4 regions of the Acetonema longum DSM 6540 genome follow, and region 1 is predicted to be linked to each of the others. Evidence: riboswitches for the same ligand, from Rfam matches in the RefSeq annotation. Region 1 holds a riboswitch; each other region holds the start of a gene.
The links. Region 1 has a riboswitch for S-adenosylmethionine ahead of ALO_RS06985 (pyridoxal phosphate-dependent aminotransferase). Riboswitches for the same ligand answer to the same signal wherever they lie in the genome.
Positions count from the first base shown of each region.

Region 1 (7,837 bases):
GAGGAAGATAAAAGGCTGGCCTTTGACCCTGGGGCGAGTTACCTTATCGTCTCCTTAGCCGAACAGGGGAATCCGGTTTTAAAGAGCTTTAACATACAGAACGGTGTGGCTGCAGAAGAAAAGATCACGCTGAATGGGGAGGAACAATAATGACGGCAGTAGATTATAAGGCCCTGAAAAAGGGTGGCTTTATGCAGCAGATTCAGCCCGACCGGTTTGCCATGCGCCTTCGAGTGATCGGCGGACAGGTTACGGCGGAGCAATTGAAGAAAATATATGAGGTGGCCCAGCAGTACGGACAAGGCTATATCCACCTAACTGCCCGTCAGGGCATCGAGATCCCCTTCATTCGGCTGGAGGATATTGAAGCAGTCAAGACGGAGCTGGCCAAAGGGCATGTTCAGGTGGGAACCTGCGGTCCGCGGGTTAGAACCGTCACCGCCTGTCAGGGCAATGCCATCTGTTCCTACGGGCTGATTGACACCACCGCCCTGGCCAAAGAATTTGACCAGCAATACTGTGGCCGGGAAGTACCTCATAAATTTAAGCTGGGAATCACCGGCTGCCGCAACAACTGTCTGAAGGCCGAAGAAAATGACCTGGGAGTAAAAGGCGGCATGCAGCCGGCCTGGACAGCGGGAGCCTGCAGTTTTTGCGGCCTGTGCGAAGCAGTCTGCCCGACAAAAGCCATTCAGGTTCAAAAGCAGGAGAAAAAACTGGCCTTTGACCCGGATAAATGTGTTTACTGCGGCAAATGTGTCAAGTCCTGCCCCACAGCTGCTTGGGAAGGAACCAGCGGTTACCTCCTGTCTTTCGGCGGGCTGTTTGGCAACCAAATCGCCATCGGGCAAGAACTGCTTCCCCGTCTGTTCTCCCACGATGAGCTGCATAAAGTCGTCGAAAAAACATTAGCCTTTTTCAAGGAGCACGGCAAGCCGGGCGAGCGCTTTGGCAAGACCCTCGACAGGGTGGGACGGGGCCGGCTGAGACAGGAACTGGAGGCCATTTTATGAATGAAAAAGAAGTTGCTGCCTTCCTAGACATTACCGATGTGGTATGTCCCATGACCTTCGTAAAAGTCAAAGTGGCTATGGAGGAGCTGGAGGACGGACAAATTCTAAAGATCCGCATGCATGAAGGCGAGCCTATCACCAATGTTCCCCGCAGTTTAAAAGATGAGGGGCACAAAGTGATCTCAGTGGAAGCGAACGGCGATTCCACTTATACTGTATGGGTGGAAAAGGCTGGCTTGCAGTAAAATGCGGCTGAATCAAAAAAAATATAACCGGCTGAACAGGGCCGGTAGCTGCAACGATGCTGATCAGAAAGACTGAAGGCTGAGGAGATCTTCCTTGGCCTTTTTTGCTTTCTGCGTACTGATATGATATCGGCCCTGAAGGGAGTGTTATAGAAGGCATGTTGTCACCGACGCCGGCCGTGTACGGTGGTTCGACAACCACCATCATTTTAGATGGGAGCAGCAAGGTTAATTTAAAGTTATCATAAAATTAGATGGAGGTTGAAACTATGAAAAAGTTAAAATTAGCGCTTATTGGATTCATTATTACCGGGTTATTTGCTATAATACTGGCTGGTTGCGGAACGCAAACCGCAAAAACGGAGGACGCCAAAAAACAGACACTACTGGAAACCATTCAGAAACGCGGTACGTTAAAAATTGGTACCGAGGGAACTTATCCTCCGTTCACTTTTAAAAATGAGAAAGGCGAATTACAGGGATTCGATGTTGAGATTATTATCGAAGTGGCCAAACGTCTGGGTGTTAAGGCGGAATTTGTTCCCACTGAATGGAAGGCGATGTTTGCCGGTCTTGATTCTGAACGGTTTGACGTAATTGCCAATCAGATATCCATTAATGAAAAACGGCTGGAGAAGTATGATCTTTCGACCCCCTACACGGTTTCCGGCGCTCAGGTCATTGTGAATAAAGAGACAACAAACATCAGCAGCGTAGAGGACCTTAAAGGCCGGAAAGTCGGTGTAACCCAAAGCAGCAACTGGGAAGAAATTGCCCAAAAAGCCGGGGCCAATATCCGGCATTATAAGGGAGCCAATGAAATTTTCGCCGATTTGCAGGCAAAGCGTATTGAAGCAACAGTGAATGACCGGTTATTCATCGCCGAATATTTTCTGAAGAATTCCAGTCATAATCTTGCAGTGGCGGGCCAAACCTTTGATGAAGCAAAAATGGGGTTTGCATTCCGCAAGGGGTCACCGGAGCTGATTGAAGCGGTTAACAAGGCTATCAGGGAAATACAGGCGGACGGCACTTATGTAAAGATATCGCACAAGTGGTTTGGGCAAGATGTCAGCAAGTAGGGACTGGGATATTGTGATTGGCTCTCTGCCGGTTTTAGCGCAGGGGGCCTTGGTTACGATTCATCTCAGCCTGCTGGCTATGTTAGGGGCGGTAATTCTCGGCCTGGCAGTGGCATTGATGAGAATCTCCAAGATCAAAGTACTTGTGCAGACCGCTAAAGTATATGTATCTTTTTTCCGCGGCACGCCTCTGCTCGTCCAGCTGTTGATGCTATACTACGGGTTGACGTCTTTTCATATTGTGATGGATCCTTTTCCGGCAGCGCTCCTGGGACTGATCCTGCATTTCGGGGCCTATATCTCGGAGATCTTCCGGGCGACAATTCTTTCGATCAGCCAGGGACAATGGGAAGCAGCCTTATCCCTCGGCATGACTAATTCTCAGGTTTTAAGAAGGATCATATTGCCTCAGGCTGTCCGGATATCGATTCCGCCATTATGGAATTGCCTTATCGATACCCTGAAATCATCCTCCCTGGCTTCTGTCGTTACTGTCCCGGAACTGACCCGGCAGGTAGAGGAGCAAAGCGCGGCACAGTTTGTCTTTATGCCGTATTTCATCACCTTGGCTGTATTTTACTGGGTCATGGTGATTGCCATGGGATGGGTTCAGGAATGGCTGGAAACAAAGCTTCGGATTCCGGGGGGATTGGGATGATCGAAGTCAGAGGGCTAGCGAAAAAGTTGATTTCACGAATGTTTTAAAAGTTGTCAGCATATAAATCACTTTCAATATAATTGCAATACACGGAGGATTTAACATGCATGTGAGCCATTTGGAGTGCCCTCAGTGCGGCGCTCACTACTCTCACCGGCAATTGGCGCAGACCTGCCCGGACTGCGCCTTGCCGCTGTTAGTCAGGTATGATCTGGCTAAGATCAAGAAAATCCTGAGCAAAGCAGACCTGGCCGAACGTTCCTATAATCTGTGGCGCTACCGGGAACTGCTGCCGGTGGAGAATTACGACCGGATCGTGACTTTGGGGGAAGTTATGACCCCGTTGATTCCGCTGCAGAAACTGTCCGCGGCAGCCGGGATCAAAAAGGTTTACCTGAAAGACGAGGGAATGAATCCGGGCGGTACTTTTAAATCCAGAGGAGCGGCTATGGGCGTTACCAGGGCCAAAGAGCTGGGGGTAACAGAGCTGGCCATGCCTACCAATGGCAATGCCGGAGCGGCCTGGGCCATTTACTGCGCCAAAGCCGGCATCCAGGCCCATATTGTCATGCCTGTGTCGGCGCCGCTGATTACCCGCAACGAGTGTGCCGTGGCTGGCGCCAGCTTGTCCCTGGTGAACGGCCTGATCAGCGACGCCGGCAAGATTGTCGGCCGGGCGGTGAAGCGTTATGGCTGGATGGACGCTTCCACCTTGAAAGAACCCTATCGCATTGAAGGCAAAAAAACCATGGGCCTGGAAATTGCCGAGCAATTAAACTGGAAGCTACCTGACGTGATTATTTATCCTACCGGCGGCGGGGTGGGCATTATCGGCATTTATAAAGCCCTGACCGAATTGAGGCAATTAGGTTGGATCGGCGAGAAACTGCCACGGCTGGTGGCGGTGCAGGCCAGCGGGTGTGCTCCAATTGTGGCAGCCTGGCAGCAGCAGGCTAAGGCTTCTCAGTTTTGGCCAGACTCGTCCACTGTGGCCTTTGGCATTAACGTCCCCAAAGCATTGGGTGATTTTCTCGTCCTGGAGGCCATTTATCAGACCGGCGGCTGCGCCGTGGCGGTCACGGACCAGGAGATTCTCGACAGCCAGTCTCAGTTGGCCAGGACAGAAGGGCTGTTTATCTGCCCGGAAGGGGCGGCTACTCTGGCTGCTGCCCTTCGTCTGGCAGCGGCAGGCTGGATTCGGCCGCAAGACAGTGTGGTTTTATTAAATACCGGCAGCGGCATTAAATATCCGGATACCGTCCGGGTGGAACTTTCGGTGTTGCAGCCTGATGCGGACATTTAGCCGACGAAGGGAAATACAGATTTCATCTTGACGAAATTCACTGAAACATGCTATGATAGGCAAAAATTATATATTGGCTCTTATCCAGAGTGGTCGAGGGACTGGCCCGATGACGCCCGGCAACCGGCTTTTCAGAGCAGTGGTGCCAAATCCAGCAGAACTTTTGGGTTCTGAGAGATGAGAGGGAAGCTTCGAGCTGTAAAACCCCTTTCTTCGGAAAGGGGTTCGGTTTCTTCCTGGGCTTTTTTACAGCCCGGACAGCATCTGGAAGGTATTATTCAAATTTTTATGAGGTGATGGATATGACCACTACTGTTCACAAATATGCCTCCGCCAAAGCCAGCCGGTTTACCGAATCAGTCATTCGGGAGATGTCCCGGGTGGCGGCCCAGCATGGCGCGATTAATCTGGCCCAGGGCTTTCCGGATTTTCCGGCGCCCGATTCCATCAAGATGGCTGCCGTCAAGGCGATTGCCGAAGATCACAATCAATATGCCATTACCTGGGGGACCAAGGGACTGCGGGACGCTCTGACCTGGAAAATGAACAAGGATTATGGCATCGTCCTTGACCCGGAAACCCAGATTACGGTGTGCTGCGGCGCTACTGAGGGCATGATTGCTACCCTGCTAGCCACTGTGAATCCGGGGGATGAGGTCATCATCTTTGAACCTTTTTATGAAAATTACGGCGCCGACGTGATTCTCTGCGGCGCATCGCCTAAATATATCAAGCTGCAGGCGCCGGATTATCATTTTGACCGTGAGGAACTGGCGGAATTGTTCAATGACAAGACCAAGGCCATTATCGTCAATACCCCCAACAATCCCACCGGCAAGGTCTTTTCCCGGGAAGAACTGGCCTTTATCGCCGATCTTTGCATTAAGCACGATGTGCTGGCTATTACCGATGAAATTTATGAACATATTATTTATGACGGGGTAGAGCATGTTCCCATGTGGAATATTCCCGGCATGGCCGAACGGACCATTATTGTCAACGGGATTTCCAAGACATACAGCGTTACCGGCTGGCGCATCGGCTATGTGATGGCTCCGCCGGAGATCACTCAGTCCATCCGCAAGGTTCACGATTTTCTTACCGTGGGAGCGGCGGCGCCGTTACAAGTGGCTGCCGGTGAGGCTCTGCGCTCAGGGCCGGAATACTATCATGAACTGGCGGAGTTTTATCGGGTGCGCCGGGACTTTCTCTATGAAAAGCTTAAGCAGGTAGGGTTTAAGACCTTTAAACCAGGCGGAGCTTATTACATCATGGTGGATATCCGGTCCTTCGGCTGGGATGACGATGTGGCTTTCGCCTATTACTTAGCCAAGGATATCGGTGTGGCGGTAGTGCCCGGTTCCAGCTTTTATCGTCAAGAAAGCCTGGAAAGCAGCTATTTTGTCCGGTTCTGCTTCTGCAAGCACTTGAGTACCCTGGAGGCGGCCGCGCAGCGATTGGATAAATTACGAACCCAAGTCCGGAAATAGATGAAAAAAGCTCGGTCCTGCCAAAACAGGAGCCGGGCCTTTTTATTTTTCGACAGGATTGATTCTAAGGAAAGAATAAGGTATAGTTAAAGAATGCCCATCCCCCTGGAGGGGGGATAAAAGAAGGTTGACGGGAGGGACCATGATGCAAAAAATTCTGGTAATCGGCGGCGTGGCAGCCGGTTTGAAATCCGCCGCCAAGGCGCGGCGGTGTGACCCTCAGGCAAGCATTACCGTATTGGAAAGAGGCGAGATCGTCTCTTTCGGCGCCTGTGGCATGCCTTATTATGTAGGAGGCGATGTACCGGATATTGGAGCCCTGATGAAGACGCCGGCGGGCAATATGCGCAATGCAGACTACTTCAAAAATGTGAAGGATATTACGGTGCGGACTCAAACCGAAGCTGTTGCCATTGACCGGCGAGCTAAAACCGTAACCGTGAAAACTCTGACCAGCGGCGAAACGGAAATCCTGCCTTATGATAAACTGGTTATCGCCACAGGCGCTTCCCCTGTTAAACCGGCTTTGCCGGGAATCGAACTGGAGAATATCTATACGTTATGGCATCCCAACGATGCAAAAGCCATCCGTCAGGGACTGGAGAGGGGACGGTTTGCCAATGCCGTCATCATCGGCGCCGGCCTGATCGGCATGGAAATGGCCGAGGCATTAACCTTATGGGAACTACCGGTAACGGTAGTGGAAATGAAGGAGCAGGTTTTCCCGGCCTTCTTGGATCCCGAAATAGCGGGGATCGTCGCCAAGTATGCGGCGGAAACGGGCATCACGCTGTTGACCGGGGAAAGAGTTCAGGGATTTAGCGGCGAGACCGGGGTCACTGCCGTGGAGACGGATCAGCGCAGCATTCCCGCTGATTTGGTGATAATGGCCGTGGGAGCGCGGCCTAACACAGAGCTGGCCAAAGCGGCCGGTCTGACCATCGGCATCACCGGAGCGATTGCCGTAGATGAAGAAATGCGCACCAGCGACCCGGATATTTACGCCGGCGGCGACTGTGTCGAAAATGTCAACATCATTTCCGGGAAAAAGGTGTTCGCGCCGATGGGGTCCACCGCGAATAAACACGGCCGGGTCATTGGCGAAAATCTCTGCGGTTCCCATATGAAATTCAAAGGAGTGCTCAATACGGTAGTCGCCCAAATTCATGATCTGACGGTGGGCAAGACCGGACTCAGCGAACGGGAAGCCAAAGAACTGGGATATGAATATGTGACCGCCATGGTTGCCGGTCATGATAAGCCCCACTATATGCCCGGCGCCAAATTGATTACCGTCAAACTGATTGTTGAGACTAAAACCGGTAAAGTCCTTGGCTTACAGGCTGTAGGAGAAGGGGAAATTGCCAAGCGGGTGGATGTGGCGGCAGCGGTACTGACGTTAGGCGGAACCGTTCACGATTTGTTTGATATTGATCTGTCCTATGCTCCGCCCTATAGTTCGCCCATTGACAATGTGGCGGTGGCAGCCAATGCGGTAATGAATAAAGTGGCTGGCAAACTAAAAGGCATTTCCTCCCTGACAGCTAAGAAAAAAATGCAAAACAGTCCGGATAAGACGATCTTTCTCGACGTGCGCACGCCGGAGGAATGCAAGCAAATCTGTCTGGCTGACTGCCCTAACGTCAAATATATACCTTTGGGGGAACTGCGCAGCCACCTGGAGGAACTAAACAAAGAGGATGAAATTATTGCTTTCTGCAAGATCAGTCTGCGGGGTTATGAAGCGGAAGGGATTTTAGAAGGGGCAGGCTTTAAAGATGTCAAGGTTATGGAAGGCGGTATTCTGGCCTGGCCGTTTCCTTGTGAAAAAGGCAAATAATTGGAATATAGAATGTTTAAGGCGCATCAGACAGATGTTTGATGCGCCTTGCTTTTCTTTTGTTGAGTTCCGCCGCGGCGAATCCTCAGTGCGTACCGCAGCCGTGACTGTCGCCATGATGATGAGAATGGCCGCAGCCATTGCCGGCATCTACAAGCTTGCCGCGTAAGTAAAGATCTACCAGAGTTTCCGGCGTCTCTTGCGGG
Region 1 is NZ_AFGF01000053.1:72,439-80,275, reverse strand. It holds gene ALO_RS07015 (M67 family metallopeptidase) at 1-150, shown strand, start outside; gene ALO_RS07010 (4Fe-4S binding protein) at 150-1,013, shown strand; gene ALO_RS07005 (sulfurtransferase TusA family protein) at 1,010-1,258, shown strand; gene ALO_RS07000 (transporter substrate-binding domain-containing protein) at 1,528-2,340, shown strand; gene ALO_RS06995 (amino acid ABC transporter permease) at 2,327-2,998, shown strand; gene ALO_RS06990 (threonine synthase) at 3,102-4,301, shown strand; SAM riboswitch class I at 4,379-4,485, shown strand; gene ALO_RS06985 (pyridoxal phosphate-dependent aminotransferase) at 4,604-5,791, shown strand; gene ALO_RS06980 (FAD-dependent oxidoreductase) at 5,934-7,631, shown strand; gene ALO_RS06975 (NifB/NifX family molybdenum-iron cluster-binding protein) at 7,717-7,837, opposite strand, start outside.

Region 2 (7,837 bases), on a different contig from region 1:
GCCCGTGAAGTAATGAATGGCGATTCCCCCCTGGCGGAAAGCAAATCCAATAAGCCGGTCACCCTGGCCCTGGAAGAGGTTGCCCAGAATAAAATTTCTTACGAACGCACCAAAGCCGGCATAAAATAGGGGGGAGCTCCATGACTCAGACCAAAAATATTGTGATGGGAGTCAGCGGAGGGATTGCGGCCTATAAAGCGGTTGAAGTGGCCAGTAGTCTGAAAAAAGCCGGTTGCAGCGTGCATATCATTATGACCGATGCAGCTGCCAAATTTGTCACTCCTCTTACTTTTCGCGAAATAACGGCGAATCCGGTAGTTGTCGGCATGTGGGAAGAGCCGAAAAAATGGAATGTAGAGCATATCGCCTTGGCTTCCCTGGCCGACGTGTTTGCGATCGTGCCGGCAACCGCGAATATCATTGGCAAAATTGCCAATGGTATTGCCGATGATATGCTCTCCACGACGGTGATGGCGACCAGAGCGCCTGTCATTTTGGCGCCTGCCATGAACACGAATATGTATAATAACCCGATCCTGCAAGAAAACCTGGTGAAACTGGCGAAACTGGGTTATGACATCATTCAACCGGAAAGCGGCCGGCTGGCTTGCGGCGTCGAAGGCTTCGGCCGGTTGGCGCAGCCAGCGGTTATTGTCGACAGGCTGTTGTCTTATTTAGGCCATAAAAAAGACTTGCAGCAGAAAAAAATCCTAATTACTGCCGGCGGCACCCGGGAGCCGATTGATCCGGTTCGTTACATCGGCAACCGTTCCAGCGGAAAGATGGGATATGCAATTGCCAAAGCCGCTGTCGAAAGAGGGGCGGAGGTTACTTTAGTAACCGGCCCTACTGTTCTCGCGGCGCCGGTCGGCGTTAAAGTCATTGCCATTGAAACAACTGAGCAGATGAGGCTGGCCGTCTTGGCGGCATTTCCCGACACCGATATTGTCATTAAGGCGGCGGCAGTGGCTGATTACCGGCCAACAGAGACTGCCCCCCAAAAAATAAAGAAAACTGATGACACATTGACGCTTATTTTGCAAAAAAACCCGGATATCTTAAAAGAGCTAGGCGGTTTAAAAAAACCAAATCAACTCTTAATCGGCTTCGCGGCGGAAACTCATGAACTTTTAACCTATGCCCGGCAAAAGCTCGTTCAGAAAAACCTGGATATGATTGTTGCCAATGATGTGACTGCCCCCGGCGCCGGCTTTAACTCTGACACCAATATCGTAAAACTTTTGTATCGGAACGGCTCGTCGGAAGAGTTGCCGCAAATGGAGAAAGACAAGTTGGCGCATGTCCTGCTTGATAGAATTTGCAGTTTCGTGTAAAAGCAAATGGAAATAAGGAAAAGGCAATAAAAATTGTTTGCTTTTTCAATTCATTTGCTGTAAGATTTTCTTGGTAAAAAACTATATATAGTAAACTCATCCAGAGTTGGCGGAGGGACTGGCCCGATGAAGCTGCGGCAACCATTTGACAGAGTCTCTGTCGAAACGGTGCCAATTCCGGCGAATTTTTTTCGCAAGATGGGAGTGAAAATAAATCACTCCATGGCGGGGTGATTTTTTACTAGAATCTATAAAGTATGGAGGTACGTTATGCGTAGATTATTCACCTCAGAATCCGTTACAGAAGGTCATCCTGATAAAATGGCCGATCAGATTTCCGACAGTGTATTGGATGCCATCATCGCGCAGGACCCATATGCCCGTGTGGCCTGCGAAACCTTGGTTACCACCGGTTTGGTGCATGTGGTCGGTGAAATAACCACGAATTGCTACGTAGACATCCCCAAAATTGTCCGGCAGACCATCAAGGATATCGGGTATACCCGCGCAAAATATGGCTTTGACAGTGAAACTTGCGGCGTCATGACTTCGATTGACGAGCAGTCGGCGGATATTGCCCTGGGAGTGGACCAGTCGCGGGAAGCCAAAGCAGGCGATACGGATGCATTTGAAACCATCGGCGCAGGGGACCAGGGGATGATGTTCGGGTATGCCACCAATGAAACTCCCGAACTGATGCCAACTCCCATTGCCTGGGCTCACAAACTTTCCCGCCGGCTGTCGGAAGTCCGTAAAAGCGGGGAGTTGGGCTACTTAAGGCCGGATGGCAAGACTCAGGTTACGGTGGAGTATGAAAATGACAAGCCGGTGCGGGTGGATACGATTGTGATTTCTTCTCAGCACAGTCCGGACGTGGAATTGTCCCAGATTGAACAGGACATTATCCAAAAAGTAATTCTGCCGATTATCCCCCAAGAGTATATTGACAGTAAGACCAAATACTATATCAATCCTACCGGCCGCTTTGTCGTCGGAGGACCTCAAGGAGACTCCGGCCTGACCGGACGCAAGATTATCGTCGACACCTATGGCGGAATGGCCCGTCACGGCGGCGGCGCTTTTTCCGGCAAAGACCCCACGAAAGTAGACCGTTCCGCCGCTTATGCCGCCCGTTATGTAGCCAAAAATATTGTAGCGGCAGGATTGGCGGACAAATGTGAAATCCAGCTGGCTTATGCCATTGGCGTAGCCCGTCCTGTTTCGGTGCTGGTCGAAACTTTTGGTACGGCCAAACTTTCCGAAGAGAAGATTTCCGAACTGGTGCAAAAGCATTTTGACCTTCGTCCGGCTGCGATTATTCAAAATCTGGACCTCCGCCGGCCTATTTACCGGCAAACAGCCGCTTATGGTCATTTTGGCCGGACTGACCTGGATCTGCCTTGGGAACTGACCGACAAAGCCGCTGCTTTGCGCCGGGAAGCCAATCTATCATAGTAAATTCCAAAAACGCGGACATATCCATAAATGTCCGCGTTTTTTCGCGGTTTTTTACAGGAATTTCGCTAAGTTTATCTAAAGATAAGAGTTATAACTATAAGCGATTGTATTGGGGTAAAACATGATAAAAACGGCTGAGGTAGTCATTAATTCCGGTATCCGGAACCTGACCGACGCTTTCACTTACTTTATTCCGGACCAATTTTCCTATCTGGATACCGGCTGGCGGGTGGTTGTACCTTTTGGCTCCAGGCAGGAAGAAGGTTTCGTGGTAGCGGTCCGCTCTGAGCCAGAAGGCCGGAAAGATGAGTTAAAGCCTATCCAGGACGTCTTAGATGATGATCCCTGGTTTGATGATCATATGATGCAAACAGCCCGCTGGCTTAGTGAGCGTTACCTTTGCACTCTGGCGGAAGCAATGCGTCTGTTTATCCCGGGTAAAAAAGGCATTCGAAAAGAAAAATTCTATTATTTAAATGCGAATTACGCCGGTATATTCAACGAAACCAGGACAGAAAACCAGGCGGCGGTATTGGAATGGTTCCGCCGGCAAAAAATAGTGACGATGCGGCAGTTCCAAAAAGAATTCGGACCAGAGGCACGGTCGCTGATCGAGGAACTGAAACAGCGGAAACTCGTCCTCTGCAGCAGTACCGTGCAAACCGCAAGAGTCAATAAATATGAGTCTGAGCTGCACTTGGCTCTCACGGGCGAACAGGTGACAGGCATTTTACCCCAAATGGAAAGGAAACCTGCTCAGTTCCGGCTCATTCAGGCATTATTGACGAGAAACCTAACTGACGCTGATTTGAAAGAAATGAAGGTGTCTCGTCAGACAGTTAAGACCCTGGTTGATCTTGAAATGATAAAAATCGTTCGAAAGCAGGTTATGCGCGACAGCTATCAGAATGTTGCAGGGAAGTATCAACCTGTTACACTGTCGCCGGAACAGGAGAATGCTGTTGCCGCTATTGCCGATGCATTATCTTATAGCCGATTTCAGAGTTTTTTGCTGCATGGCATTACCGGAAGCGGCAAGACCGAAGTCTATATTCGCGCCGTTGCGGCGGTGCGGCAGGCCGGAAAACAGGCAATCGTTCTCGTGCCGGAAATAGCCTTGACCAGCCAGTTGGTGCAACGATTTAAAGCCCGATTTGCCAATGATGTGGTGGTCATACACAGTAAACTTTCTCTGAATGAACGGTATGATACCTGGCAGAGAATCCGCGAGGAAACAGCAGGCGTCATCATCGGGGCCAGGTCGGCTGTGTTTGCGCCGGCGCCTAATTTGGGCATTATCATTTTGGATGAAGAGCATGAATTCACCTATAAGCAGGAAGAATCTCCCTACTATCACACTCGCGATGTTGCCATGACCAGGGCAAATCTGGCTCAGGCAGCAGTCGTTTTAGGCAGCGCCACGCCTGCGGTGGAAACGTTTTATGATGCTTTGGCCGGCAGGCATGTCTTGCTGTCGCTGCCGTCACGAATTGCCGGCGCCGTGTTGCCTCAGGTCATGCTGGTGGATATGCGGGAAGAGTTGAAAAAGGGCAGGCGCAGCGTACTTTCCACCCAGTTGGAAGGGTTGCTGCGGGATACCATTCAACGCGGTGAGCAAGCCATTATTCTGTTGAATCGTCGGGGCCATTCCACCTTTGTCATGTGCCGGGAATGCGGTCACGTGATTACATGTCGGCATTGCGCCGTGGCTTTAACCTATCACTATGCTGCAGGCATGATGCGCTGTCACTACTGTGACGCCGTCGAACCGGTTCCGACACTTTGCCCGGCATGCCGAAGCCGCTATATCAAATTCTTCGGCACCGGTACGCAAAAAGTCGAACAGGAACTGCAGCAGCTTTTCCCCGATTGCCGGATTGTTAGAATGGATCAGGACACCACCCATGGCAAGCTGGCTCAGGATGCCATTCTCTCGGATTTCGACGCCGGCAGGTATGATATACTATTAGGGACCCAGATGGTCGCTAAAGGGCATGATCTGCAAAATGTAACGGCTGTTGGTATTTTGTCAGTGGATACCATCCTTAATATCCCGGATTTCCGCGGGGCCGAGAGAACTTTCGCCCTGATTACCCAGGCTGCCGGCAGGGCAGGTCGCGGCGATAAACCGGGCAAAGTCGTTGTGCAGGCATATAATCCCGAACACTATGCGGTCTGCGCCGCCGCTAACCAGGATTATTCATCTTTTTACGCAGCTGAGATAGAATTTCGGCAAAAACTGCTTTATCCACCCTTTTGCCAATTAATAAAATGTACTGTAGCCGCCGGTATGGAGGATACTGCCCGAAGGAAAGCTGAACAACTGGCGGCGGCTCTGAAAAGCGAGCTGAGACCTGACGCGGGAACGGACATCATCGGCCCCTTTCCGGCGCCTGTACTCAAGGTCAAGGACCGTTACCGGATGATCATTTTAATCAAAGCCGGGAATTTGGACACTGTCAAAGAAATTATCCGGCAGAAAAACTGGCACACTCTCTCGGACACAGTCTTTGATGTTTCGCCGATCAGCGTTGTATAGATACTGTCTTTCGGGGTTCAACCGATTGCCATGTACAGGTGGATTGGGTACAATAATAAGGATGTTTGATTTATTGGGAAGACCATAGGAGGTAGCAACGTGGCTATATTAGAAATAAAAAAGGCCGGAGATCCGGTATTGAAAGAACGGGCCCAGGCAGTAACGAAAATAGACCGCAAGGTTAAAGAATTATTGGATAATATGGCGCAAACCATGTATGGCGCGGAAGGCGTGGGTCTGGCAGCGCCTCAGGTAGGAATCCTGCTTAGGATCGTTGTAATTGATGCAGGAGAAGGGCTGGTCGAACTCATCAATCCCGAAATTGTTGAATCCGATGGAACACAGGTGGCCTCGGAAGGCTGCCTGAGCATTCCCGGAGTATACGGTGATGTAGAAAGATATGCTGATGTCACCGTGGAAGGATTAAACCGCTCGGGCAAAAAGATCCGTATTGCGGCGAACGGGCTTTTGGCACGGGCCCTGCAGCATGAAATCGACCATCTGAACGGTATATTGTTCATTGAGCGGGCAAAAACTGTCTACAAGGGGAATTCCTGATATGCGCACGATTTTTATGGGAACGCCGGACTTTGCGGTTCCCTGTTTAGAACGATTGATCAGCGAAGGCCATGAGGTGGTTTGTGTCGTCACTCAGCCTGATAGGCCGAAAGGAAGAGGCCGTGTGCTGGCTGCTCCGCCGGTGAAAGAAACGGCTGCTGCCCATCAAATTCCAGTGCTTCAGCCAGAGAGAATCCGCAATGATCAGTTCATTACGCAATTGGCGGCATTGCGGCCAGAAGTGATTGTGGTGGTGGCTTTTGGTCAGCTACTGCCTAAATCGCTCTTGGATCTGCCGCCTTTAGGCTGTATCAATGTGCATGCCTCTTTATTGCCAAGATACCGTGGGGCCGCTCCGATTCACTGGGCGGTCATCAACGGAGAGCCGGTTACCGGTGTGACTACCATGTATATGGACGCAGGCATGGATACCGGCGATATAATTTTATCGGATACCACAACCATAACAGCTGATCAGACTACGGGCGAACTGTATGAGGTATTAAAATTGCAGGGTGCGGAACTTCTGGCAAAAACCATGCAGGCCATCCGGAGCGGAACGGCGCCTCGCAAGCCTCAGGACCATGATTTGGCCACCTACGCGCCGCTCTTAACCCGGGAAGTGGAACGGGTTAATTGGAAACAGTCAGCTGCCGTCGTGCATAACCTGATACGGGGTCTTAATCCCTGGCCGGGCGCTTACTGTCTCTACCAGGGCAAAATCTTTAAACTCTGTCGGACCAGAATCAGCGGCAGTGAAGACACCGGCAAAGAGCCGGGGACTATTATTGCACTCAGCGACTACGGCGTTATCGTGCAAACAGGCCGTGGCACAGTAGAACTTCTTGAGCTCCAGCCTGAGTGCCGCAAAAAAATGAATGCGCGCGACTGTGCGGGTGGATATTGCCTTTCGGTCGGCGAAGTTTTTGATTAGAGGTGGAACTAATGTTTGAGGTAGTATCGCGCCCCAGAAAACGTCTCTTTTTGGCTCTGATTCTAAGCAGTCTGCTGTTAGCCTGCCTGTCAACCTATGGCATTTGGAAAGTAAGCATTCCTGGATTGTCCAATATCAGCGCCTATCTGCCATTTCTGCTGGGCATGCTGCTGGTAGCAGTTGCCCTTGCCATTACCGCCGGAGTCGCTGGCATCATTCTGGCTATTATAGGCTGGCCAACCCTGGGAGTATTCCAGGGATTAGCCTGGTCGGCTATCAACCTGTTATTTCCTTTGGCAATCATGCTGGGTAAGATTTTCGATATTGAAAAGGAACGCATCGAGCGCTCGTTTATTGAAGTCAGCAACCATTTGGTAAAACAAAAGAGAGTCCGGGTAAAACCGGAACAACTGCTGATACTTACCCCCCATTGCATCCAGCTGGATACCTGTCCCCATAAAATCACCCGCCAGATAGGAAACTGCAAAAAATGCGGCCAGTGTCAGGTAGGGGAGATTTTAACCCTGACAGAATCCATGGGCGTTCATTTTGCCATTGCAACGGGAGGAACGCTGGCCAGACAGGTGATTAAGCAATTGCGCCCCAAGGCAGTGTTGGCTATTGCCTGTGAACGGGATTTGACCAGCGGTATTCAGGACGTTTTTCCCTTGCCGGTTATCGGCGTTTTAAACCAACGTCCCTTTGGCCCTTGCTGCAATACCAGGGTCGATATAGCGGAGGTAAAGCGGGCGATTGAACAATTTATTCAAGTATGAAACAGAGGAGCGGTGGTGGCGGTGATTCCATGAATGCCCGAGAAGCAGCCTTATTAGTCATTCAGGATATTGAACAAAACCAGGCTTATGCCAACATTGCCTTAGCGAAAGCGATTGAGCGGCAGACCTTATCCAACCAAGACCGGCGGTTTATGACGGAATTAGTCTATGGGACCGTAAAGGCGCAGAATACGCTGAACTGGCTATTGTCCCATTACTGCAGCCGTTCTCTTGATAA
Region 2 is NZ_AFGF01000126.1:110,776-118,612, forward strand. It holds gene rpoZ (DNA-directed RNA polymerase subunit omega) at 1-129, shown strand, start outside; gene coaBC (bifunctional phosphopantothenoylcysteine decarboxylase/phosphopantothenate--cysteine ligase CoaBC) at 141-1,334, shown strand; SAM riboswitch class I at 1,428-1,539, shown strand; gene metK (methionine adenosyltransferase) at 1,605-2,789, shown strand; gene priA (primosomal protein N') at 2,914-5,331, shown strand; gene def (peptide deformylase) at 5,431-5,889, shown strand; gene fmt (methionyl-tRNA formyltransferase) at 5,882-6,823, shown strand; gene ALO_RS13850 (DUF116 domain-containing protein) at 6,835-7,599, shown strand; gene rsmB (16S rRNA (cytosine(967)-C(5))-methyltransferase RsmB) at 7,629-7,837, shown strand, end outside.
Region 2: linked by a shared signal. The riboswitch ahead of metK (methionine adenosyltransferase) and the one ahead of ALO_RS06985 (pyridoxal phosphate-dependent aminotransferase) in region 1 are both predicted to bind S-adenosylmethionine.

Region 3 (7,837 bases), on a different contig from region 1:
CAGGAGCTTCCGATTTATGAAGCACACCGATGAGGAATTTGCCGGCCAATTGTTCCGGAGTCATTTTTTTTGCGGCTTCCACATTCACCGCATGATCCCGTTGCCATTTCATCATGGTTGGAGCGTCGCCCAATTTGTTCTGGCGTCCGTTATAGATCGGGCATTGAGTCACGGCTTCGATCAGAGAGAAGCCGTCATGGGCAATGCCCTGGGCAATGACATCTACTAGCAGCTGGGTGTGAAAGGCGGTACTCCGGGCGACGAAAGTGGCTCCGGCAGCCTTGGCCAACTCCGGAACATCGAAAGGACGCTCCAGAGTGCCGTAAGGAGCGGTGGTAGCGATGCTGTGGGAGGGGGTCAAGGGGGAGTATTGTCCGCCGGTCATGCCGTAAATATTGTTATTGTACAAGACCACCGTCAGGTTGATATTGCGACGGGCAGCGTGAATGAAATGGTTGCCGCCGATAGCGGTGCTGTCGCCGTCGCCTGTGACTACGATCACATTCAGTCTTGGTTCGGACAGCTTGACGCCGGTGGCCACCGGCAGAGCCCGGCCATGGGCGCTGTGTACTGTGTCGAAATTCAGGTAACCGGATGCCCGTGAGGAACAGCCGATGCCGGACACAATGACGGTTTCATCTTGGTTGAGTCCCAACTTATCAATAGCCTTTACGATCGCGCCGGTCACAATGCCGTTGCCGCAGCCAGGGCACCAGATATGCGGCAGGCGGGGCCGGAAATATTTCTCAACGAGTTTTTCCATTTGTTCTATAGCCATAACACGCCTCCTGATTTTTTTCGGAATGGGAATCTGTTGCAACGAGGCAGACGGGCCTGTTTCAACGGCCCCCTAAAACCTGCAGCAGTTCCTTGGGCGAAATCGGATCGGAATCGTACTTGGCCACCAGCTTCACTGGAGCCTTGCCTTCCACAACCCGTTTTACTTCTCCCACAACCTGGCCGTAATTCATTTCGGCAACCACGATGTTTTTTACTTTCGTCGCCAGTTTGGCAATCTGTTTGTCAGGGAAAGGCCACATGGTAATCATGCGGAACATGCCGGCCTTGATTCCCTGCTCCCGGGCCATGTCAATGGCGGCGTAAGCCGAACGGGCCGTTCCGCCGTAGGCTATGATGGCGGTATCGGCGTCTTCCAGGCGATATTCCTCATAGAGGACGATATCATCCAGATGGTTTTCAATTTTTTCATGCAATCGTTTCAGCAACTTTGCGGTAGCAGCCGGGGAACCGTTGGGGAAGCCGGTTTCGTCATGGACCAGGCCGGTTACGTGATACCGGTAGCCTTGCCCAAAGGCAGCCATGGGCGGCACCAAGTCCTGGTCAGGCTTGTAGGCCTGGTAGTCGGCGCTGGGAGCGGCGGGGGCTTTACGGCAAGGCTGCTTTACCTCACTATAGTCAGGAAGCTCAATCTTTTCCCGCATGTGGCCGATTACCTCGTCCATCAGGAAAATGACCGGTACGCGGTATTTCTCCGACATTTCATAGGCTTTGATTGTGAGGGAAAAACATTCAGGCACACTGGCCGGCGTCAGGGCGATGATCGGATGATCACCATGGGTACCCCAGCGGGCCTGCATCACATCGCCTTGAGCGGCGGCGGTAGGCTGTCCGGTGCTGGGACCCACCCGCTGTACGTTGGCAATGACTACAGGGGTCTCGGTAATGGCCGCATAGCCGATCAATTCCTGCTTTAACGAAAACCCGGGGCCGCTGGTTGCGGTTAAAACTTTTTTCCCTGTCAGGGAAGCGCCGATGATTGCCGCCATACTGGCGATTTCATCTTCCATTTGGATGAATTTCCCGCCAACCTGCGGCAGGCGTTTGGCCAGAGACTCCGCAATTTCCGTGGACGGGGTGATGGGGTATCCGGCAAAAAACTTGACACCTGCTGCGATAGCGCCCTCGGCACAGGCTTGGTTCCCTTGCATAAGAAGAACTTTTGCCACTCTATATCCACTCCTTAAGTCTTCTCTACTTCTTCTCTACAAAAATCGCATAATCGGGACACCGCATTTCACATTGCTTACAGCTAATGCATTTGCTTTCATCAAGGACGATTACTTTTTCAAGCTCACTCAGTCCCAGTACCTGTTTAGGACAAAATGTAACACATATGCCGCAACCTTTACAACGTTTTTCGATAATTTTCAACGCCATTTTCTCACCTCCGTATAGTATCATTTGGGGGGAAAGCGGATGCTGTTTGCTATGCTGGCAGCCAATTTTCCCGCTGAAACGCTGGGTTCATTACTGAAACCGTTTCTGCTGTTGAACAATTACGACGCCACCAGGGGAAATCCTGCTCAAATTGGCTGACTTTCTAATGAATGTGTAAAGTATATTCTGATTTATCAATTTATGTATTTATATATGTTTACATACATAAATACATGATTTGTTGTTTAACAAAAAAACGCTGGCGCAATCAAAACCGGAGGCCGCACAGAGTGGAAAAACCCTTTGCGGCCTCTTTATTCTGTTTTATATCAATCCGGTTCGCTTACCAGGCAACCAATACGGAACCTTTGAAATGTTCCTGGATAAATTTTTTCACTTCGTCAGTTTGATAAGCTTTGAGCAGTTTTTGTACGGCAGGATTGTCTTTGTTCTTGGACTGAACGGCAACGATGTTGGCGTAAGGAGAATTGCCGTCTTCCAGAGCCAGGGCGTCTTTGGTCGGTACTAAGCCGGCAGTCATGGCGTAGTTGGTATTAACGGCTGCCAGGTCCATATCCGCCAGAGAGCGGGGGATTTGAGCCGCATCCAGCTCACGGATTTTGATATTTTTCGGATTTTCGGCAATATCGGCCACGCTGACCAGAATGCCGGCGCCCGATTTCAATTTAATCAGGCCCTGTGATTCCAAAAGCAGCAGAGCTCTGCCGCCGTTGGTGGGATCGTTGGGAATGGCCACTACAGCGCCGCTTTTGACCTCGACGATGCTTTTGACTTTTTGCGAATACAGTCCCATCGGGAAGATAACGGTTTTAGCCACGCTGGTGATATCATACTGACGGTCTTTGATCATATTATCCAAATACGGCTGATGCTGATAGCTGTTTACGTCAATATCTCCCTGATGCAGAGCCACATTGGGCTGAACATAGTCGTTGAACTCGACGATCTGGATCTTGAGACCGTCTTTTTCGGCGACCTTCTTTACCATTTCCATGATTTCGGCGTGAGGACCGGCGGTAACGCCTACTTTTAGGGGTTTATCTGTCTGTGTTTCCTGTTTAGTGCCGCCGCAGCCGGCAGCCAGAAGGGACAGGGAGAAGAGAAGGGTAAGAATGAGAGCAAGCTTTTTCATGGGTAAACCTCCTTAACATTTATCGTTTATCTAAGCGTCGTGCCAGGTAATCCCCGCAGGACTGAACAATCTGTACCTGGGCGATGAGAATTATTACGGTGATCAGCATGATATCGGCGCGAAAACGCTGATATCCATAGCGGATGGCCAGGTCTCCCAGGCCGCCGCCGCCGATGGCCCCGGCCATGGCCGAGTAGCCGATCAGGCTGATGACGGTGATGGTCAGCCCGAGAATAATGGAGGGCAGTGCTTCCGGAATCAATACTTTAAAGATAATCTGCCGAGGCGAGGCTCCCATAGCCTGGGCGGCTTCCACCACGCCATGGTCCACTTCCCGCAGGGATGATTCGACGATCCGGCCGACAAAGGGAATAGCGGCTATACTTAGCGGTACAATGGCGGCTTCAGTGCCGATGGATGTGCCCACGATCAGGCGGGTCAGGGGGATGATGGCTACCATCAGGATGATAAACGGTGTGGAACGGGCAGCGTTGGCAATCGCGCCTAAGATGCGGTTGATATAAAGGTTCTCCAGAATATGGCCCTTGTCGGTAGCCACCAGAATCACGCCCAGGGGCAGGCCAAGGATAGCGGACGCCAGTGCGGATACACCCACCATATAGCAGGTTTCCCAAAGAGACTCAGCCAATAGCACGATTAGTTCTTGCGACATAGCCAATCACCTCAATTCCTAAATCACGGGCTTTCAGATACTGGAGGGCATTATCCAGGGAAGTTTGCTCCCCAGATATTTCCAGCAAAAGAGTGCCGAAAGTAGTGTGTTGAATATGGTCAATATTGCCGAACAGGATGCTGGCATCCACATTAAAGCGGCGGATGACGCTGGCAATGACCGGCTCCTGGGCCGCCTGGCCGATGAATGAGATACGGATGACCAGATTGCCGTCTGGCAGCGGCTTGGCGGAGAAAGCGGTATTCTGAAAGAAGTCAGGCAGGTCGTAATTGACAATGGTCCGGATGAACTCCCGGGTGATGGGTGCCTGGGGTTTGGCGAACAAATCCAGAACCGGCCCTTGTTCGATGATCTTGCCGTTGTCGATGACTGCCACCCGATCGCAGATTTTTTTGATGACCTGCATCTCATGGGTAATCAGGACAATGGTCAATCCCAGCTTGCGATTGATATCCCTCAGCAGTTCCAAAATTGATTTGGTGGTTTGCGGATCCAGGGCTGAGGTGGCTTCGTCGCACAGCAGCACTTTCGGTTTGTTGGCACGCCCGGGCGATGCCCACCCGTTGCTTCTGGCCGCCGCTTAGCTGCGCCGGATACTGATCTTTTTTATCGGCCAGCCCTACCAGCTCTAAGAGCGGCATCACTGCCTCACGGATCTGGGATTTGTTCCAGCCGGCCAGTTCCAGGGGAAAGGCCACGTTATCGTAAACAGTGCGGGAGGTCAGCAGGTTGAAGTGCTGAAAGATCATACCGATTTTTTTGCGGACTTGCCGCAGCTCCTCTTCCGGCAGGACAGTCATTTCCTGACCGTCCACCAGAACTGACCCCTGGGTGGGTCTTTCCAGCATATTGATGCAGCGGATCAGGGTGCTTTTGCCGGCGCCGCTTTTGCCAATGATTCCGAAGATTTCGCCCCGGGTTACACTCAGGCTGACGCCTTGTATCGCATGTACATTGCCTCTGGCGCTGCTATAGGTCTTTTCAAGGTCGCTCATGGCGATCATGAGGTCTTTTGGCATTTTAATTGACTCCTTCCGAAAAAATTTAAGAACCCCTCTTCGTATAGCAGACGAAGAGGGGTGATCACGCCATCTCTTTCATCTGTCAGGAAAAATCCTGATGGAATTGGCACCGTTTCGCAAAATGCGATGGTTGCCGCGGCGTCATCGGGCCAGTCCCTCAGCCAACTCTTGATGAAATCTTAAACATATATAGTTATAGTTGATGAAATATATAGTAGCATGTTGGCGAAAGTCTGTCAATAGGACGGCAAATAAAGTTATATTCCGAATTGATCGATTCCTTATTTTTTTGATTTTATCCGGTAAAGAATAAAAGGAGTAAAGCAGGAAAGGAAAGGTAAGTGGCGAACTAAAAATTAAGACAGAATGAAAAGGGGGAGCAGTCAGTGGCGATCAATCCAAAACTCAAAGACGAGTTAACGGATCAGCTTATGCGCGCGGTGCTGTTATTAAAAAGCGAGGAAGAATGCTATCAGTTCTTTGAGGATATCTCCACCATCGGGGAGCTCAAGGCACTTTCACAGCGCCTGGAAGTAGCCCGGATGCTGGAAGCGCGTCATACCTATGATGAAATTGTGGCGAGGACAGGCGCCAGCACTGCTACGATCAGCCGGGTGAAGCGGTGTTTGTACTATGGAGCGGACGGATATAAGATAGTACTGGAGCGATTAGGGGAGGACCGTTGAAAAGGACCAGCTGCGTCACTTCAGCCTCCTGTGGGCGGGCCTGGCATCTGGGCCTTTTTGAACGGTCCGGGGCTACAGATAATTTTGCAACAGAAATGTGGGGAGGAGTAGAATTGACAAACCGGAAGGATTATGTACCGCAAATTCCATACGGGACCAGGGATTTTTTGCCGCAGCAGGCTCATGGCAAACGGCTTTTGGAGGGCCAGCTGGCTCGATTGTTTACTGTCTGGGGTTATGAGGAAGTGGTCACTCCCACCATGGAGTATTACGAAACATTAACCACCGGGGCCGGCGGCGAGTTAAGCGAAAATGCTTTTAAATTTTTTGACCGCAATAATCAGATCCTGGCGCTGCGGTCGGATATGACTACTCCCATCGCCAGGGTCGCCGCCGCTCGTCTGCAGGAGAGCCCAATGCCCTTGCGCCTGTTTTATCTGGCCAATGTATTTCGCCAGGAACAGGCTCAAACCGGCCGGCAGTGCGAATTTTACCAGGCAGGGGTGGAATTGATGGGGGCCCGGCAACCGGCGGCTGACGCCGAAGTAATTGCCCTGGCGGTTACTGGCCTACAGCAGGCCGGCTTGCAAAACTTTCAAATCGGGTTGGGACAGGTGGACTTTATCAACGGTGTGATGGCTGAATTCGATCTGACCGCCAAAGAACGCCTGCTGGTCAAAAAGGCCATGTTGAAGCGGGATCTGGTGGGTCTTGACACGCTTATCGCCCGCAGCGGGCTGAGCCAGGCCGCAGGGGAAATATTGCGCAAAATACCGTTGATGAGCGGGAAAGAAGAGATCCTGGACCAGGGCTACAAAATGGTGAAGAATCAAACAGCCCGCGGGGCCCTGGAGAACTTGGACTATATTTATCAGCAGTTAAAGCATTATGAATTAAATGAAAATGTGAATTTTGACTTAGGCATCATCCGGGATTTTGACTACTACACCGGTATGGTATTTGAAGGCTATACGCCGGGGCTTGGGTTCCCATTATGCGGCGGCGGACGCTATGATAACATGGCCTCTGACTTTGGGGTCAACCTTCCGGCTACCGGCTTTGCCCTGGGCATTGAGAGGGTCATGCTGGCCCGGGAGCGGCAGGGAATGGCAATGCCAACCGCGGCAAAGGATTTTTATATCGCTTGGGCCGAGAATAAAATGGATCAAGCTATCAGCGAGGCTGGAAAACTTCGCCGGGCCGGCCGCACCGTAGAATTGGCCATGGCGTCCGCGACTCAGAGTCAGGCCCAGGAACAGCAAGAGACAAAAGGGTATGCCGCCCTGCGCTATTTTGGCTAGGGGAGCCGCAGAAAAAGTCAGGCCGTCGAAAGATTCTCCTTGGATGGGGAGTTTTCGACGGCCTGTTTATTTAATGGTTTATTGTGTACAAGGCGTACAGCGCCATAAGCCACATCACTATAATTACATAGGCTGCTAGCCAAATTTTTGGTTTGCCAGCCGGAGGATTGTTTCTTGCTTCTTCCCGGCATGCCTCCAGTATACTTGAGGGTATTATCTTAATTACCAGAGCGATAGCTAGTGGCAGTATTCTTTTCCAACGGCCCCTTTTAATAACCCTTAACCTTGTCAATTACATTGAACATCTCCCGGTCATTAACGTAGCGCAGTAAATTATCGGCAAAAAGTTTGACGGCCCGGTCCAGATAATGGGGAGACAGAGCGGCCACATGGGGCGTGATAATGACGTTGGACATGTCCCAGAGAGGGCTTTCGGCCGGCAGTGGTTCATGCTCGAACACATCCAGCCCTGCCCCCTGAATCAGACCCTGTTCCAGGGCGTCCGCCAGGTCGGGCTGGCATACCACCGCGCCGCGGGCAATGTTGATAAAGTAGGCCGTCCGTTTCATAGCGCTAAACTGTTCCAGCCGGAATAACCCTTTGGTATCTTCGGTTAATGGCAGGGTCACGACAACGAAATCGCATTGGGACAGCATTTCATTCATCCGTTCGGCCGGATACATTTTGTCCACAAAGATCTCGGTGGTTGCGGTGCGTTTGGTGGCTAACACGTGCATGCCCAGGCCTTTGGCCCTTTTGGCGATTTCCCGGCCGATGCTACCCAGGCCTACGATCCCGATGGT
Region 3 is NZ_AFGF01000017.1:70,551-78,387, forward strand. It holds gene ALO_RS02365 (2-oxoacid:ferredoxin oxidoreductase subunit beta) at 1-763, opposite strand, end outside; gene ALO_RS02370 (2-oxoacid:acceptor oxidoreductase subunit alpha) at 840-1,967, opposite strand; gene ALO_RS02375 (4Fe-4S binding protein) at 1,993-2,178, opposite strand; gene ALO_RS02380 (MetQ/NlpA family ABC transporter substrate-binding protein) at 2,522-3,331, opposite strand; gene ALO_RS02385 (methionine ABC transporter permease) at 3,351-4,004, opposite strand; partial or broken gene ALO_RS02390 (methionine ABC transporter ATP-binding protein) at 3,973-5,029, opposite strand; SAM riboswitch class I at 5,120-5,225, opposite strand; gene ALO_RS02395 (YerC/YecD family TrpR-related protein) at 5,434-5,733, shown strand; gene hisZ (ATP phosphoribosyltransferase regulatory subunit) at 5,829-7,034, shown strand; gene ALO_RS02405 (D-2-hydroxyacid dehydrogenase) at 7,304-7,837, opposite strand, start outside.
Region 3: linked by a shared signal. The riboswitch ahead of ALO_RS02390 (methionine ABC transporter ATP-binding protein) and the one ahead of ALO_RS06985 (pyridoxal phosphate-dependent aminotransferase) in region 1 are both predicted to bind S-adenosylmethionine.

Region 4 (7,837 bases), on a different contig from region 1:
ATGCCAAACACCGGGAAGAAGTCGCCAGGGTGTGGGGGGTAGATCCTGCTAAGATGAGCCCCAAGCCGGGATATCACACGATTGAAATGTTCCGGGCCGCTGCTGACGGCAGACTGAAAGCTCTCTGGGTGGTCTGCACCAACCCCGGGCAGTCGCTGCCGAATCTTGAGCTTTACCGCCAGGGAATGGAAAAGACCTTCCTGGTTGTTTCCGAGACGTATCATCCCACGCGGACCAGCGAACTGGCCGATGTGGTTCTGCCGTCGGCTTTGTGGATGGAAAAGGAAGGGATCTACGGCAATGGCGAAAGGCGAACGCAGCATATTGCCAAAGCCGTTGAACCCCCCGGTGAAGCGAAGCCCGATGTCTGGCACCTGATGGAAGTCGCCAAACGGCTTGGCTTTGAAAAATTTTTTGCCTATAAGGATACCGAAGAGATATGGGAAGAATACAGGAAACTGACGGTCGGGACGAAGATGGACTTACCGCCGTACTCCCGGCTCAGAAAGGAGCATGGCCTGACCTGGCCGGTGCCGGACCCTGACGGGCCGGAAACGTATATCCGCTATGCCGCGCCCTATGATCCGTTTGTAAAAGAGGGCATAAACTTTTACGGCAAGCCCGACGGCAGGGCGGTCATCTTCGCCAGGCCCCAGTCCAATGCCCAGGAGATGCCGGACAGTGAATATCCCTTCTTTTTCTCTACCGGGCGGATTCTCGAACACTGGCATACAGCCACCATGACCATGAATGTGCCGGAAATAAAGCGGGCGATGCCGGAAATGTACGTAGAACTGAATGCAGACGATGCGGCCCAAATAGGAGTAAAAGATAATGATTATGTTCATATTACTTCCCGCCGCGGCCAATGCCGCCTTAAGGCGAAAATAGACGGCCGGGGGCAGCCGCGGCCCGGGATGGCGTGGGCGCCTTTCCACGATACCGAAATATCCAGGATGATCAACTTTGTGACCATTGATGCTTTTGATGATATATCCAAACAGCCGGAGTACAAAATCTGCGCCGTAAAAATTGAAAGAGCCTGAAGCGGCTTCTCCGCTGGCATCTCTGCGGAAAGAGCGCTTGAAATGCCCGATATTAACGCCCGGTGAGGACCGGAAGGAGCAAACAAATGAAAAGACGCCATCTGGTTGGTTTAGCCGTTATTGCCCTGTTTGTTGTTTATAGCGCCGTCACTTTCAGCAGCGCCCTTACTCCCTATGTCACTTTTTCGCAGGCAAAAAGCGTGAACGGCACGGTTCAGGTCAGGGGAGTATTGATCAACGACCAAATCAGCGTTTTGGATAACGGCAGGAAGATTCAGTTTACCCTGCGGGACGAAGCCGGTGAGGCAATGCCTGTCACATACGGTGGCGTTAAGCCTGATGGGCTTGCGCAGGCAAGCAGCATCGTGGCTGTCGGGAAAGTTTCGGACGGTCAGTTTTACGCCGAAAAGCTGCTGGTGAAGTGTCCTTCAAAATATCAGGGGAGCGTGAAGAAATGACCGGCTTTGCTGCCTTATTTTTAGCCCTTGTCATAACCGGGATAGCGGCTTTCTGCTATTTTAACGCCCATTTTGCCCGGATAACGGGACGGACAGAGAAAACAAGCCGCTGTGCGCTGTATTATCAGGCCTCGGCAGCCTGTATCGCGGCAGCGGCCGCCTATCTGCTATTTATTATCCTGACCGACCGGTTTCAGTTTGCCTATGTTTTTGGGTATTCTGCCAGGGATTTGCCTTTGGTCTATAAAATATCGGCATTTTGGGCCGGGCAGGAAGGCTCATTTATGCTGTGGCTGTTGTTTCACGCCCTGTTTGGTGTCATTATGTCCCGGAAGGGCTCCTGCCCTCCCGGAACGATGGCGGTATACTGTCTGGTCCAAATCGTGCTGACCATCGTTCTTCTCGCCAAAAGCCCCTTTATGATGCTGACCGGGGTCCGCGCCGACGGGGCCGGCCTCAATCCGCTCCTGCAGGACCCCTGGATGGCGGTGCATCCTCCGGTCATCTTTTTGGGTTATGCCGGCCTTGCCGTGCCGTTTGCCTATGCGCTCGGCGGACTGCTGGCCAGCAATCACCGGGACTGGCTCCGTCCGGCCCTGGCCTGGACTCTTATGGCCTGGGCCATGTTAGGGGCGGGTATTTTCATCGGCGGTTTCTGGGCCTATAAGGTGCTGGGATGGGGCGGATACTGGGCCTGGGACCCGGTCGAAAATTCATCCCTCGTTCCCTGGCTGGTCTGCGGCGCCCTGATTCATGTCCTGATTATTGCCCGGCTGCGGCCTGCGGCGGTGAAACCGGCATATTTTGCGGCGATCTCCGCCTTTGTCCTGGTTTTGTACGGCACCTTCCTGACCCGGAGCGGCGTGCTCAGCAATTTTTCCACTCACTCTTTCGCCGATGAAGGGGTAGGCGGCTTATTGGCCGGATTAGTCATGATCGTTGTCGTGGCCTCTCTCATCCTGCTGATTGTCCGGTGGCCCGGCCTGCCGGAAGGCGAAATTTATCCGGCCCTTAAAAGCCGCGAGTTTTTGACGGCGGCCGGGGCGCTTGCACTTTCGGCCATTGCCGTACTGGTCTTAATCGGTATGTCAACACCCCTGATTACCATGCTGATCAATCAGCCGCAAAGTGTAAGCGCCGATTTCTATAACAGCACATCGCTGCCGCTGGCGATGTTCCTGATGTTGTTTTTGACCATGGCTCCCATGGTAAGCTGGGGTGAAACTAAGGAAAACCTCATAAAAAAATACTGGTGGCTGGTCTTGCTGGGGCATTTGAGCCTGTTGCCGGGAATACTGGCCGGCTTCCGCCACCCGGTTATGCTTGCCGTCGCGGGCCTGTCGGTAACCGCGCTGTTTATCAATCTGGCAGGATTGAGAAAGGTCAATCTGGCGGCCGGGCTCACTCATGCGGGTGTGGCGGTTGCTTTGATCGGCATCCTGGCCTCATCAGCGGCAAGCCGGTCGGTGATCGTCAGTTTTGAACCGGGAGAAACCCAGGCTGTTTTTGGACGCCAGGTAACCTATCCGGGTATCGAGCCGGCTGAGGACGGGAAGGGATTTTATCAGCCTTTCCAGCTTGATGGACGGGAAGTGGTGAAGGCCTATACCAAATTCGACCGGGAGGGGCGTCCGGCTGTGCGGGAGCCGGGGATATTCCGCGAAACTTTAGGCGATCTTTACTTTGCGCCGGCAGCGCGAGACGAGCATGACTCCGTCACCGAACTGATTCTCGACCGCGGCGATGAGCAGGACGGGGCCGGCCTTACGGTAAAGTTCCTGCAATCCGGCATGAACGGGAATAATATGCAAAATGTGCGGGCATACGCTTTGCTGGAGGTATCCGGGAACGGGAAAAGAGAAGAGGTAAAACCGGAGCTGTTTTACGCCGATGGCCAGTTTCAAGCCTTACCGGTAAAGGCGCTTGGATCTTATGAGGTAAGCCTGCTGGGCGTGAACACTTCCCAGGGAAAAGTGAAAATAGGCGTTAAAAACCTGGAGACGGTAAAACCGGACAAAATAGATGTCGAGATCAGCTACAAGCCGTTAATTGGTTTGGTTTGGTTAGGAACCTTCATCGTTGTCGCCGGCACTTTATGGGCAGGGCTGAGCCGAGCCGGAAAAGTATCGGCGGCCAAGGCGGCGCAAGCTTTATCGGCGCCGGAAAAATCGAGCCGGACATAGTTCCGCCAGAGGCCGGATGCTTTAATAGTTGAATGGGGTCCGGTCCTTTTGCCGGGACTTTAGTGATGCCCGAATTTTGCGGAGAGGAGGGATACTTTGGACACGGGTCAATATTTAAACCGCCATGCGCTTAAATTGATGGCCGTCGGATTCGGCATTGCGGTTTTAGGCATGGCTGTCTCAGCCGCAGGGTATACGTATGCGGAATCTCCCGCATTCTGTGGAAGCTGCCATTCCATGGAGCATGCATATACTACCTGGCAGGCATCGAACCACAAACAGATTGCCTGCAGCGAATGCCATCTGCCGCACAGCAGCATGACCACAAAAATGTTCGCCAAGATCAGGACCGGGATGAAGGATGTGTATCATGAGACGGTAAGGGATTATCCGGCGGCCATTACCGTATCGGCCCAGGGAAAAGAGTATATTGCGGACAATTGCCTGCGCTGCCACCAGTCTACCGTGGAAAATACCAAAATGGCGGCTGGCGGACAGGACTGCGGCAAGTGTCATCGCGGCCTGGTTCACGGCATGAACAAAGGCAAGGGAGGGATTCATGTTGAATAGCTTGAACAAAATGCAAAAAGCTTTAATTGCTTTGTTATGCGGGCTGCTGCTTTTCTTTGGGTTTGTTATCCTGCGGACCGGGGTGAGCCGGCCTGCATCCACCGTCAAGCTGGGCAAAGTTGCGGCGGGGGAATATGATCCGGCGGTATGGGGGCAGTATTACCCCCTGCAATATGCAAGCTTCCAGAAAAATAGCGAAATGGCGCCCTCTCCCGGCGGCTTTGGCGGCAGCCTGAAGACGCAGAACTCCGAACGGCAGCCGGAGATTCTGGCCAATTTTAAAGGAATGCCGTTCAGCATTGACTATACGGAAGACCGGGGCCATGTTTTCACGCTGGAAGACTTGAAGGAAACTAAACGGGTTAACGATAAATCCCCCGGCGCGTGTATATCCTGCAAAACGCCTTATATTGAAAAGCTCTTCCAGGAGAAGGGCTGGAGTTACGGCAAGGTGCCGTTGCGGGAGCTCCTGGCGCAAACGCCGGAGCATGGCTATATCAGCTGCGCCAACTGTCATGATCCCGCCACGATGGATCTCCGGGTGATCCAGCCGGCGTTTATCGAGGCCCAGCAGCGCCGCGGCATTGATGTGACCAAGGCGACACGTGAGGAAATGCGGACTTACGTCTGCGCCCAATGTCATGTCGAATACCATTTTGAGCCCGGAACTTCCCGGGTTGTCTTCCCCTGGGATAAGGGCCTGAAACCGGAGCAGATGTATGAGATGTACGCAACCAAACCGGGCGGGTTTGCCCAGGACTGGCAGCATCCCGACTCCAAGGCCGCGATGCTGAAGGTGCAGCATCCTGAGTTTGAAACCTGGGCAACCGGTGTTCACGGTCAGGCGGGGGTTTCCTGCGCCGACTGCCATATGCCTTATATGCGGCAAGACGGGCAGAAGTATACTTCCCACTGGATGACCAGTCCGCTCAAACACCTCGACGCTTCCTGCGGAACATGCCATACCCAGGGCGCCGCCTGGCTGGAGGAGCGCGTTAAGACGATACAGAATCATACCTGGCAGCTCCAGCACAGCGCCGGCTTAGTAGTGTCAAAAGCCCACGAAGCGATTAAAAAAGCGGCTGCGGTCCCCAATGTGGACCAGGCCGAATTGGCCCAAGCCCGCGAATTGGTCCGTAAAGCTCAATGGTATTGGGATTTTGTCGCTGCTGAAAACGGCATGGGCTTCCATAATCCCGATCAGGCGCTTCATACCTGCGGCCAGGCAATCGATCTGGGTTACAAAGCAATTGAGTCGGCCAACAAAGCCGCCGGCATCGAGCTCTTTTAAGGTGTATGACGGTGACTGAGTTCAGCGAAAAAAGTTGCCATTGACACCTTAAATAATTAATGGTATGATCATAATCAATTCAATACATGCTCTTATCTAGAGTGGTCGAGGGACTGGCCCGATGACGCCCGGCAACCGGCAGCAATGCGGTGGTGCTAATTCCAGCAGGAGAATATCCTGGAAGATGAGAGAAAGGTTTAGTCTGCGTTATGGACCCCTTTCCTCGGAAAGGGGTCTTAATTTTTTACAGGGAGAGGATTCATGGCAGATCTGCAGTTTGGCTGATCAAACAACTGCAGGCGGGATAAACTCATAAAAATACAAAATAGACCTATTAAGGGGCAGTTTAAAATCTATAAACAGGAGAGTGGAAAAAATGAAAAAATCAATCCTTGCTTTGTTAGTCATTCTGGCCGTGAGCCTGGTGGCTGCCGGTTGCGGCGGTAAAGACACCGCCAATCAGCCGGACAAGAAGCCGGTCGTAAAAGTCGGCGCTACCGCGGTTCCTCATGCTGAAATTTTGCAGTTTATCAAACCTTCTTTGGAAAAAGAAGGGATTCAATTGGAAATCGTGGAATTCAGCGATTATGTCCGTCCCAATGTTGCCTTGGCTGAAAAGGAATTAGATGCCAATTTTTTTCAACACGTGCCTTACTTAGAGAAGTTTAGTGCCGAGCGCAACCTGGCCTTAACCTATACGGCTAAAGTCCATATTGAGCCGATGGGGATTTATTCTAAAAAAATAAAAGATATTAAAGAGCTGACTCAGGGCGCCGTTGTCGCCATTCCCAACGATCCGACCAATGGCGGCCGCGCTCTGGCGATTCTGGCCAAGGCCGGGCTCATCACCCTGAAAGATGGCGTAGGCATCAGCGGTACCGTCAAAGATATCACTAATAACCCCAAAGAGTTAAAGATCCGGGAACTGGAAGCCGCCATGCTGCCCCGGTCCCTTGACGATGCAGCCATCGCGGTGATCAACACCAATTACGCCTTGGAAGCGAATCTGGTTCCGGCGAAAGACGCTCTGGTCCTGGAATCCAAAGATTCTCCCTATGCCAATGTGCTGGCCGTCCGCAAAGGCGACGAAACCAGGCCGGAAATCGTAAAATTGTCGAAAGCCCTGACTTCACCGGAAGTCAAAAAGTTTATTGAGGAAAAATATAAAGGAGCTATTGTTTCCGCATTCTAAGCAATAGCCTGTAATATCAAATTTTTTGGCCAACCGGCGAATTTGCCTGTTGGCCTTTTTTATTTAGACAGAAAAAAGCTCTGCAAAAAGCAGACTTTTTTCTTGTTTATCGCCATACTAAGGATATGATGAATCCAAAGGCAGGGCCTGTAGAAAAAGGAGATTGTAAGATGCGCATTCTGGTGGTGGAAGATGATCACGTTTTGCGAGAGGCTATTGTCGCTTTGCTGACGGAAGAAGACTATATTGTCGAAGAAGCGGCTGCCGGCGATGAAGGGATGTATATGGCCGAGCAGGCCGTCCATGACTTATTGATATTAGATATCATGCTGCCCGAAATCAGCGGACTGGAGATTGTAAAAAAGCTGCGGAGCGCCGGCGGCTCTGTGCCCATCTTGCTCCTGACGGCCCGGGACAGTGTGGACGATCGGGTGATGGGTCTGGAGTCAGGGGCCGATGACTACTTGGTAAAGCCTTTTGCCATCCGGGAACTGCTGGCCAGGATTAAGGCTTTGCTGCGGCGCAGCGGCAGTCTGGATATGGAAGGCGAATTAAGTTACGGCGGCATCTCGCTGAACAGTAAAACACGGGACGGCTGCGCGGCGGATCATCCTTTGGGCTTGACCACCAAAGAATATGATGTCCTGGAATTTTTGATCCTCAACCGGGAGCAGATTTTAACCAGAGAGCAGATGTTTGACCGGATCTGGGGGTTTGATTCCGACACGACCATCAGTATCGTCGATTTATATATTCATTATTTAAGAAAGAAGCTGGCCCCCCATGGTTTAGACTCTCTGATCCAGACTGTACGGGGCGCCGGCTTTATGCTAAAGGAGAAATAGCATGTTTCAAAGCACCTTTCGCCGGCTGACTGTCCTGAACTCCCTGGTATTTTTATCGGTGTTTGTTATTTTTGCCTCGGCTTTTTACGGCTATCTGGCCTACCGGCTGTTTGACCAGGTAGACGATGCCCTGCGGGCCAGGGTGAATTCCTTCCGGTTGGTAAGAGGGCGGATTGCCTCGGCTAGAGTCCGGCCTTTCTTTGATCCCCGCATTTTTTTGATCTTGCGCAGTTCTGACGGGCAGGCTGTCAG
Region 4 is NZ_AFGF01000173.1:14,532-22,368, reverse strand. It holds gene ALO_RS15795 (nitrate reductase catalytic subunit) at 1-1,046, shown strand, start outside; gene ALO_RS15790 (cytochrome c maturation protein CcmE domain-containing protein) at 1,133-1,504, shown strand; gene ccsA (cytochrome c biogenesis protein CcsA) at 1,501-3,687, shown strand; gene ALO_RS15780 (cytochrome c3 family protein) at 3,784-4,257, shown strand; gene ALO_RS15775 (ammonia-forming cytochrome c nitrite reductase subunit c552) at 4,247-5,548, shown strand; SAM riboswitch class I at 5,638-5,739, shown strand; gene ALO_RS15770 (MetQ/NlpA family ABC transporter substrate-binding protein) at 5,925-6,740, shown strand; gene ALO_RS15765 (response regulator transcription factor) at 6,911-7,585, shown strand; gene ALO_RS15760 (sensor histidine kinase) at 7,587-7,837, shown strand, end outside.
Region 4: linked by a shared signal. The riboswitch ahead of ALO_RS15770 (MetQ/NlpA family ABC transporter substrate-binding protein) and the one ahead of ALO_RS06985 (pyridoxal phosphate-dependent aminotransferase) in region 1 are both predicted to bind S-adenosylmethionine.